One region of the Ensifer sp. M14 genome, then DNA from elsewhere that is predicted to be linked to it. Evidence: riboswitches for the same ligand, from Rfam matches in the RefSeq annotation. Region 1 holds a riboswitch; each other region holds the start of a gene.
What was found. A riboswitch is a leader RNA that binds a small molecule or an ion and turns the genes downstream of it on or off. The one in region 1 is predicted to bind thiamine pyrophosphate.
Positions count from the first base shown of each region.

Region 2: linked by a shared signal. The riboswitch ahead of thiB (thiamine ABC transporter substrate binding subunit) and the one ahead of BLJAPNOD_RS34865 (ABC transporter permease) in region 1 are both predicted to bind thiamine pyrophosphate.
Region 3: linked by a shared signal. The riboswitch ahead of thiC (phosphomethylpyrimidine synthase ThiC) and the one ahead of BLJAPNOD_RS34865 (ABC transporter permease) in region 1 are both predicted to bind thiamine pyrophosphate.

Region 1 covers NZ_QJNR01000018.1:498,359-501,630, reverse strand. Annotated here, with positions in the region: gene kdsA (3-deoxy-8-phosphooctulonate synthase) at 1-848, shown strand, start outside; TPP riboswitch at 1,140-1,242, shown strand; gene BLJAPNOD_RS34865 (ABC transporter permease) at 1,383-2,126, shown strand; gene BLJAPNOD_RS34860 (ABC transporter substrate-binding protein) at 2,227-3,108, shown strand; gene BLJAPNOD_RS34855 (hydroxyethylthiazole kinase) at 3,105-3,272, shown strand, end outside.
Region 2 covers NZ_QJNR01000004.1:753,407-756,678, forward strand. Annotated here, with positions in the region: gene thiP (thiamine/thiamine pyrophosphate ABC transporter permease ThiP) at 1-194, opposite strand, end outside; gene thiB (thiamine ABC transporter substrate binding subunit) at 226-1,254, opposite strand; TPP riboswitch at 1,304-1,420, opposite strand; gene BLJAPNOD_RS03670 (thiamine diphosphokinase) at 1,598-2,248, shown strand; gene BLJAPNOD_RS03675 (ABC-F family ATP-binding cassette domain-containing protein) at 2,252-3,272, shown strand, end outside.
Region 3 covers NZ_QJNR01000014.1:321,177-324,448, forward strand. Annotated here, with positions in the region: gene thiC (phosphomethylpyrimidine synthase ThiC) at 1-1,689, opposite strand, end outside; TPP riboswitch at 1,784-1,915, opposite strand; gene BLJAPNOD_RS30085 (sigma-54 dependent transcriptional regulator) at 2,067-3,272, opposite strand, start outside.

The sequences.
Region 1 (3,272 bases):
CGAATGCCAGAGTAGTCGTCGGTGAAGGTGCCAAGCAGGTCGCCTTCTCGCAGAAGGAGCGCCTGTCGCTGATCGCCGGCCCCTGTCAGATGGAAAGCCGCGAGCACGCCTTCATGATGGCGGGAAAGCTTGCCGAATTGTGCAAGTCGCTCGATATCGGCCTCGTCTACAAGTCGTCCTTCGACAAGGCCAACCGCACGTCGCTTTCGGGCAAGCGCGGCATTGGCCTCGACAAGGCGATGGAGGTCTTTGCCGATCTCAAGAAGGAGTTCGGCTTCCCGGTACTGACCGATGTCCACACCGAGGAGCAGTGCGCTCTGGTCGCCCCGACTGTCGACATTCTGCAGATCCCTGCCTTCCTGTCGCGCCAGACCGACCTGTTGGTGGCCGCCGCCAAGACCGGCCGCACCATCAACGTCAAGAAGGGCCAGTTCCTGGCGCCTTGGGACATGAAGAACGTGCTCGCCAAGTTCACGGAAAGTGGCAATCCCAACATTCTTCTGTGCGAACGCGGCGCGTCCTTCGGCTACAACACGCTGGTGTCCGACATGCGGTCGCTGCCGATCATGGCTTCGCTCGGTGCCCCCGTCGTCTTTGACGCCACCCACTCGGTGCAGCAGCCCGGCGGGCAGGGCGGCTCGACCGGCGGCCAGCGCGAGTTCGTCGAGACGCTGTCGCGTGCGGCCGTTGCCGTTGGCATCGCCGGCCTGTTCGTCGAAACCCACGAGGATCCCGACAACGCGCCGTCGGACGGCCCCAATATGGTGCATCTGAAGGATATGCCGCGGCTGCTCGAAAAGCTGCTGGCCCTTGACTCGGTTGCGAAGTCGGTTGTGAAAGGTGGTTGATGAGCCTCTTGGTTGCAGCCGGTGCCCTGCGCGACGCATGAAACGCACGCGCATAGATTGAATGCTTAGGGTGGATTTTGCTATAACAGCGAGCACTTCCTGCGTATCATTTTTGCTTGAGGGCGTTGAAGCAATGGAGTGCCTTGGCGCCTCCATATAGGCGCAGTGTAAAATCGGAGCGGGATGTCCATCTACTAGCACATCAATTTGCCGCGGCGCGAGAGATGAGCGTCGGGCGCACAATGACAATCGTCACGACTATTGACATCGTTCATTTAACAATTAGAAATGCCTCATTCCGAGGGGAGCACTATTCTGTGCTGAGATGGCGGTGAGCCGGACCCTTGAACCTGATCCGGGTCATGCCGGCGTAGGAACGGGAAAAGAGCCGCATTCGGCAAACTAATCGCGTTTTCGCTTTCACCTGGATCTCCGTGATGTTTTGTCTGGAGATCGATCGATGCTGTGTTTTGCCAGTTTCCGCCGGATGGCGGATCCGCGTTTCGCCCGGGTTGCCGCGTCGGTTGACCGGCGATGCGCGTAGCTTTCACATTTGTTCGTAGCCTTGTTGGACTTGCTGTCCTTTGGCAGGCCTCGGTGTTTGTTTTTTCGCTACCGGGCTATCTGCTGCCAACGCCGCTTGAGGTGCTGGCTGTGTTTGCACGGCAGCGAGCATTTTTGCTTGAACAGAGCCTTGTGACAATCGCCGAAATGCTGGCCGGTCTCGCGGCCGGCTCGGTGTTCGGTGTGGCGACAGCAATTGGCCTGGCGGCTTTTCCGCGGCTCGGAAAACTCGTCTGGCCCTTCGTGCTTGTCCTCCAAGCCTTTCCCGTCTTCGTCATAGCGCCCTTGCTGGTGCTGTGGTTTGGCTTCGGCATGGTCTCGAAGATCGTGATGACGGCCATCATCATCTTCTTTCCCGTTGTTTCGGCATTCTCGGACGGTTTGCGCCGTACCGATACGCAGATCCTTGATGCCGTGGCGCTCACCAAGGCAAGCCATTGGCAGGCGTTGCGGCTCGTGCGGTTGCCATTGGCGTTGCCGGGGCTTGTTACGGGCCTGCGTGTCGCTGCGCCCTTGGCTCCGCTTGGCGCCGTTGTCGGCGAATGGGTCGGCGCCTCGGCCGGCCTTGGCTTTGTGATCGTCCAGGCAAATGCCCGCATGCAGACCGATGTCGTCTTCGCCGCGATGGCCATTCTTGCCGTTCTCGCCGTCGGCCTCAGGCTTCTCGTCGATGAGGCAACACGTCCACTCGCGCACTGGGCGCGAGAAACCTGAATATCCGAGATCAACTGGGAGAGTTCATAACATAATGATTCGCAAATTTCTGATTTCCGCCAGCTTTGCGTTCGGCGTCGTCCTTTCAACCGGCTCAGCAATGGCCGCAGAAAAACTGACAGTGATGCTGGAGTGGTTCGTCAATCCGGACCACGCCCCGATCGTCGTCGCCAAAGAACTCGGCCTGTTCGAAAAGGGGGGGCTCGATGTCGAGCTCATCCCCCCGGCCGATCCCTCCAGCGTGCCACGTCTCATTGCAGCAGGGCAGGCTGATATCGGCGTACACTATCAGCCGAACCTTTACCTTGATCATGCCGCCGGTCTGCCGCTCGTTCGCGTGGGTACTCTGGTCGAGACACCGCTCAACACCGTCACCGTCCTTGACGACGGTCCGATCCGCAGCCTTGCCGATCTGAAGGGCAAGAAGATCGGCTTCTCCGTCTCCGGTTTCGAGGATGCGATGCTCGGCCGAATGCTTGCCTCGGCCGGTCTGAAGAAGGAGGACGTCGAACTCATCAACGTCAACTTCGCCCTGTCGCCGTCGCTGATCGCTGGCAAGGTCGATGCGACGATCGGCGGCTTCAGGAATTTCGAGCAGACACAGATGCGTATCGAGGGACATGAAGGCCGGTCATTCTTCCCCGAAGAGCATGGCGTGCCGGTTTATGACGAGCTCGTCTTCGTTGCCGACAAGGCAAAGGTTGGCGACGGGCGCTTGCCGCTCTTCCTTGCCGCGGTGGAGAGGGGGGCAATTTTCCTCACCAACCACCCTGACGAAGCCTGGAAGCTTTTCGTCAAGGCCTATCCAAACCTCGATGACGAGCTCAACCGCAGAGCATTCACCGACACCCTGCCGCGCTTCGCCAAAAGGCCGGCGGCACTTGATCGTGGCCGCTACGAGCGGTTTGGAAAGTTCCTTGCTGAAAGCGGACTGATCAGCCAGGCACCTGATGTCGACGATATCGCGGTGGAAATCCGATGACGGGCGAAACAGGATTCGTGGAAAATGCTGCTGCATTGCTGGCGCGTGTCCGGCGACAACGTCCCCGTGTACACTGCGTGATGAACACGGTGGTGCAGAAGTTCGTGGCGGATGGCCTCGCGGCGCTTGGCGCGATCCCCTCCATGACATCATCGACAGAAGAG
Region 2 (3,272 bases), on a different contig from region 1:
GGGATGGCGAGCAGAACCGAGAGCAGCGTCGAAAGGCTCGCCTGAAGCAATGTGAAGCGGGTTACCCGCCAAATATAAGCGTCGAACAGTACGCCATTGCCGAAGTCGCCGCTCTGGAACAGAAGCGCTGCAATCGCCAGGCAGACAAACAGCAGGATGCCGCCGAGGCTCAGGGCCCCGGCGGTGATGGTGATCCTGTTTTCGGCTGGCGCGAACAAGCGCGCTTCAGTTCTTGCTCATGGCGGCGAGCCACTCGTCGATCCAGGCCTTGCGGTTGGCCGCGACCTCTTCCGATGGCAGCAGGAAGGTTTTTGCCGGATTGACCAGCTTGCCGAAAGCGTCCGGCAGCGGCTCCTTGGTGGCGGCGACCGGCATCATCCAGTTGGTGGTCGGGATGATCGACTGGAACTCCGGACCGGTCATGAAGCCGAGAAACTGCTTGGCAAGTTCCGGCTCCTGGGCGTTCTTGGTCATGCCGGCGACTTCGATCTGGATGTAGTGACCTTCCGAGAATTCGGCCGCCTGGTAGCGGTCGGTGTTCTCAGCCACCATGTGGTAGGCGGGAGACGTGGTGTAGGAGAGCACCATCGGCGCTTCGCCCTTGGTGAAGAGGCCATAGGCTTCCGACCAACCCGGTGTCACGGTCAGCACACGGTCCTTGAGCTTGGCCCAGGCGGCACCGGCTTCGTCGCCATAGACGGTCTTGACCCACAGAAGCAGGCCGAGACCCGGCGTCGATGTGCGCGGATCCTCGATGACGATCTTCTGCGACGGGTCGCCTTCGACCAGGTCCTTGAGGCTCTTCGGCGGCGTCTTCAGGGCCTGGGTGTCGTAGACCACGGCGAAATGGCCGTAATCATAGGGAAGGAAGGTGTCGTCTGAGAAATCGCCGGGCACCTTGACGCCTTCGGCCTCGATGCCGTGCGGCGCGAAGAAACCGGTGGCCTTGGCCTCGGCAACCAGGTTGGTATCGAGGCCGAGCACGATGTCGGCCTTGGAGGCGGCACCCTCGAGCTTCAGACGGGTCAACAGCTCGACACCATCGGCGACGCCGACATAGGTGACCTTGCATTCGCAGGTCTTTTCAAAGGCTTCGGCGATCTTGGCGCCCGGGCCCCATTCGGTGATGAAGCTTTCATAGGTGTAGACGGTCAGCGTCTTTTCGGCGGCTACGGCATTGGCCGCGAAGACGAGGCTTGCCGTTGCGGCAAGCGCTAGCCGGCTAAGGAACTTCAGTTGCGATGATTTGGACATGGCAGGCACCTCTCCCTAAAAATAATGTTGCATGGGAAAAGGGCGTATCGATCCGATCGCGTCTAATCCCTCCGCCGGTATGAGCCGGATCAGGTTCCGCGGGTTGGCGTTAAACGCCTCTCAGCCTTCGGCCGCATGCGGTCGGAAGGCACCCCGTTAGAGCGGGTAGAGATTTACCGCCGTGACGGTTTGATGGCAAGCGAAGTTTGAACGCCGGTATCCAGCAGCCCGACGCCCGCCAATGCTGCGAAGCCTGATGACATCAACGCAAAATCGCCAGATAGCGGCCCTGTTCGGTTTTCTTGCTTTTCCTTGGCCGTGCCTTTGCGCTATGGGCTTTGCCATGGCCCGATCCACCTTCACCATTCTGCTCGGCGGTGCACTCACCCCCACCGATCGCCTTGCGCGCCAGCTTGTAGGCAGCCGCTTCGTTGCGGCCGATGGCGGCATGCGGCATGCGCGGACCCTGGCGGTGACGCCCGATGTCTGGGTCGGCGATTTCGATTCGACCGAAGAGGCGCTGCTTGCCGAGTTTGCCGGCGTTCCGCGCGAGCCCTACCCCGCCGCCAAGGCGGCGACCGATGGCGAGATCGCCGTGGAAGCGGCGCTTTCGCGCGGTGCCGAAGCTTTGATCTTTGCCGGTGCGCTCGGAGGATCCCGCAGCGATCATGCCTTCCTGCACCTGCTTCAGGCGGCTGCGCTGTCCGAGCGCGGCTTGCCGGTGTTCATGACGTCGGGCGAGGAAGAGGCCTATCCGCTGCTTGCAGGCGAGATCGACATCGATCTGCCGAAGGGCAGCCTGTTCTCCATCCTCGGACTGACCGATCTCTTCGGGCTTACGATCGTCAATGCGCGTTATCCGCTCACCGATTTCACGCTGCCGTTCGGGTCTTCCCGCACCGTTTCCAATGTTGCGGAGGGTCCCCTTCGCATTTCCCTCGACACCGGCCGGGCGATTGTTCTCGCTCGCCCCTATGACCTTTCCGGAGCCTGAGCCTTGGCGCCTCCCATTCTGAAACTCGACGATATCTTCCTCACCTTCGGGGGCACGCCGCTTCTGGCCGGCGCCAACCTGCAGGTGGAGCCGGGGGACCGCATCTGCCTTGTCGGGCGCAACGGTTCGGGCAAGTCGACGCTGATGAAGATCGCCGCCGGCCTTGCCGAGGCACAATCGGGCGAAGTCTTCCGCCATCCGTCCTCGACGGTCCGCTACCTGCCCCAGGCGCCGGATTTCGAAGGCTACGACACGGTGCAGGCCTATGCGGAATCGGGCCTTGGTCCGAGCGACGATCCTTACCGCGTCGCCTATCTGCTGCAGCATCTGGGCCTGACCGGCGAAGAGGACCCCGCGCGGCTTTCCGGCGGCGAGGCCCGCCGTGCGGCGCTCGCGCGGGTGATGGCGCCCGAGCCGGATATCCTCCTGCTCGACGAGCCGACCAACCATCTCGACCTGCCGACGATCGAATGGCTCGAAGACGAGTTGACGCGCAGCCGGTCTGCCCTGGTGCTGATCTCGCACGACCGGCGGTTCCTGGAAAAGGTTTCGACCGCGACCGTCTGGCTCGACCGCGGCCAGTCGCGCCGGCTTGATCGTGGCTTCGGCCATTTCGAGGCCTGGCGCGACGAGGTGCTGGAGGCCGAAGAGCTGGAACAGCACAAACTCGGCAAGGCGATCGAGCGCGAGGAGCATTGGCTGCGCTACGGTGTCACCGCAAGGCGCAAGCGCAACATGCGCCGTCTCGGCGAATTGCAGGACATGCGTTCGCGCCATCGCGGCCACAAAGGCCCGCAGGGCTCCGTCCAGGCGAGCGCGTCCGACGCCAAGGAATCCGGCAAGCTGGTCATCGAGGCGGAAAAGATCACGAAGATCTACGGCGAGCGGACGATCGTCGCGCCGTTTTCGATCCGCGTGCATCGCGGCGACCGGATCGGCCTCGTCGGCCCGAATGGTGCCGGCAAGACCACGCTGTTGAAAATGCTGACCGGCCAGATCGAGCCGGACACCGGAACGGTGAAGC
Region 3 (3,272 bases), on a different contig from region 1:
TTTCGGCCCACACATGGAGCAGAAATGCGCGACCTTGTGCGCCTCCTTCGGTAGGGTCTCGTCGTGGAAGGAGCGTGCCGTTTCAGGGTCGAGCGACAGATTGAACTGGTCCTCCCAGCGGAACTCGAAACGGGCGCGCGAGAGGGCGTCGTCACGGGTGCGGGCGGCCGGGTGCCCTTTGGCGAGGTCTGCGGCGTGAGCGGCGATCTTGTAGGTGATCACCCCGGTCTTCACGTCATTGCGGTCGGGCAGACCCAGATGTTCCTTCGGCGTCACGTAGCAGAGCATGGCGGTGCCGAACCAGCCGATCATCGCCGCACCGATCCCTGAGGTGATGTGGTCGTAGCCGGGCGCGATGTCGGTCGTCAGCGGTCCGAGCGTGTAGAACGGCGCCTCGCCGCAGACCGCGAGCTGCTTGTCCATGTTTTCCTTGATCTTGTGCATCGGCACGTGGCCGGGTCCCTCGATCATCACCTGGCAGTCTTTGGCCCAGGCGATCTTCGTCAGCTCGCCCAGCGTTTCCAGCTCGGCAAATTGTGCCGCGTCGTTGGCGTCCGCAATCGAGCCGGGGCGCAGGCCGTCACCGAGCGAGAATGAGACGTCATAGGCGCGGCAGATGTCGCAGATCTCTTCGAAGTGCTCGTAGAGAAAGCTCTCCTTGTGGTGGTGCAGGCACCATTTGGCCATGATCGAACCGCCGCGCGAGACAATGCCGGTGACGCGGTCGACGGTGAGCGGAATATAATGAAGCCTGACACCGGCATGGATGGTGAAGTAGTCGACGCCCTGTTCCGCCTGCTCGATCAGCGTGTCGCGATAGACCTCCCATGTGAGATCCTCGGCGATGCCGTTGACCTTTTCCAATGCCTGGTAGAGCGGCACGGTGCCGATCGGCACGGGCGAGTTGCGGATGATCCATTCGCGGATGTTGTGGATGTTGCGCCCGGTCGAAAGGTCCATGACCGTATCGGCGCCCCAGCGCGTTGCCCAGACCATCTTCTCCACTTCCTCGGCCATTGAGGATGTGACGGCCGAATTGCCGATATTGGCGTTGATCTTCACCAGGAAGTTCCGGCCGATGATCATCGGTTCCGATTCCGGGTGGTTGATGTTGGCCGGCAGCACGGCGCGGCCGCTGGCAATCTCCTGACGGACGAACTCGGCCGTGACGTGATCGGGGATATGGGCGCCGAAGCTTTCGCCGTCGCGCGATGTGGGGCGTGCGGCGTCGCGACCGATATTTTCGCGGATGGCGACGAACTCCATCTCCGGCGTGATGATGCCGGCACGTGCATAGGCAAGCTGTGTCACCGCGCGCCGGCCGGTTGCGCGCAGCGGCGGGTGACGGAAGGGAAAGGTCGGCGTCAGCCGCTCGCCGGTCGCAAAGCCGTTATCCTCCGGTCGAACGCTGCGTCCGTCGTAGGCTTCGACATCGCCGCGCGCAATGATCCAGTTGCGGCGCGGTCGTGGCAGGCCGTCCTCGATGCGGATGTTTGCGTCTTCGACGGTGTAGGGGCCGGAGGCATCATAGACCGTGACCGGCGGCTCGCCCGACGTCGGGTGCAGGGCAATCTCGCGCATCGGCACGCGGATCTCGGGATGGATCGTCCCTGACTTATAGACCTTTTTCGAGGCGGGAAGAGGGCCTTTGGTGACGGAGAGGTCTGCGGGGTTGGTGGCAATATTCATGATGAGGCTCCAAGTTTGCGGTTGGAGACCCAGTTCTGAAGCCGGAAGGAAAAGACACGTCCGCCCGAAATTCCGCGGGAATGGCGGAATCGTGGCGTCGATGTCTGCACCGTCCCTACGCCAGTATGAACTGGATCAGGTTCAACGGGTCACTGCGCCTCGGTCGGCAAAGCCGGTCCGACCAGCAGAATCTCAGCCCCTTGACGGGACCCCCCTGGTGAATGTCGTGAGATAGCCATCGATCCGGATGCGCCGTCAAGCGCTAATCCGAAGGTTGTGGCCTTCGCCTGTTGATCGTGCGGCAGGCTGTGTCCGGTTTGGATGCTCTCTTGGCGCGTTTTCTGGCAAAATGCCGCTTCGCGCTCTTAGGAAATGTTTTAGCGAACAGGCTTTTCGGATGCCGGGCGCTCGGCATAGTCCGCCCGGTTGATGCCGTGCCGCTGCAGCTTGTCGTAGAAGGTCTTGCGCGGAATGCCGAGCGCCTCGATCGTCGCCTTGACGTCGCCGCGCTGCGCCCGCAGCACCTCTTTCAGGATTTCCGCCTCATAGCGCTCGAGTCGTTCGGGCAGGGCGCTGCCGGGTAAGGACGCGCTGGCGGTCGCTTGTCCGAGCGCACCTTCGACGCCAAGGGCGACGCGTTCGGCGAAATGCGAGAGCTCGCGCACATTGCCCGGCCAGGAATGGGACATCAGGTGGTGGCGCACGGCTGGCGAGATATCCGCCACGTCGCGCTTGAAGCGTTCCGCCGCCCGCGTCAGGAAATGCGAAAAGAGAAGCGGGATATCGTCCCGGCGCTCGCGCAATGGCGGGATCGAAAGCGTGACGACATTCAGCCGGAAATAGAGATCCTCGCGGAAATCGCCCCGTTGGGCTGGATCGCCGAGATCGATCTTGGCCGCGGCGATCACGCGGATATCAACGGGGCGGACGAGATTGGTGCCGAGCGGGGTGATTTCGCGGGCTTCGAGCACGCGCAGCATCTTCACCTGCGTCGCCGGTGGCATGGCTTCGATTTCGTCGAGGAAAAGCGTGCCGCCGCTCGCATGCTCGATACGGCCGATGCGTTTCTTAAGCGCGCCGGTAAAAGCACCTTGTTCGTGGCCGAAGAGTTCGCTTTCGATCACCGTTTCCGGCAGCGCGCCGCAGTTGAGCGCCACGAAATTCCCGTCGCGGCGCCGGCTCCATTTGTGCAGCAGTGTCGCGACCACTTCCTTGCCGCTGCCGGTCTCGCCGGCAACAAGCACGTCGACGTCGGTGTCGGCGATATGTCGCAACGTCTGGCGCAAGCGTTCCATGACAGGGGTCTGGCCAATCAGCGGCAGGCTTTCGCCTGCTGTTTCGGCAGCGCGTTTCAGTGCACGGTTCTCCATCACCAGTCGGCGTTTTTCCAAGGCGCGACGCGCGCTCTGCACCAGGCGTTCGGCGGCAAAGGGTTTGGGGATGAAATCGTAGACGCCGTCCTGCAGGGCCTGGACGGCCATGGGGATGTCGCCGTGGCCGGTGACCAAAATGACGGGAAGGTCGGGATCGAAGCCGGCGATGCGGCGAAACAGCGTCAGGCCGTCGATCCCCGGCATGCGGAT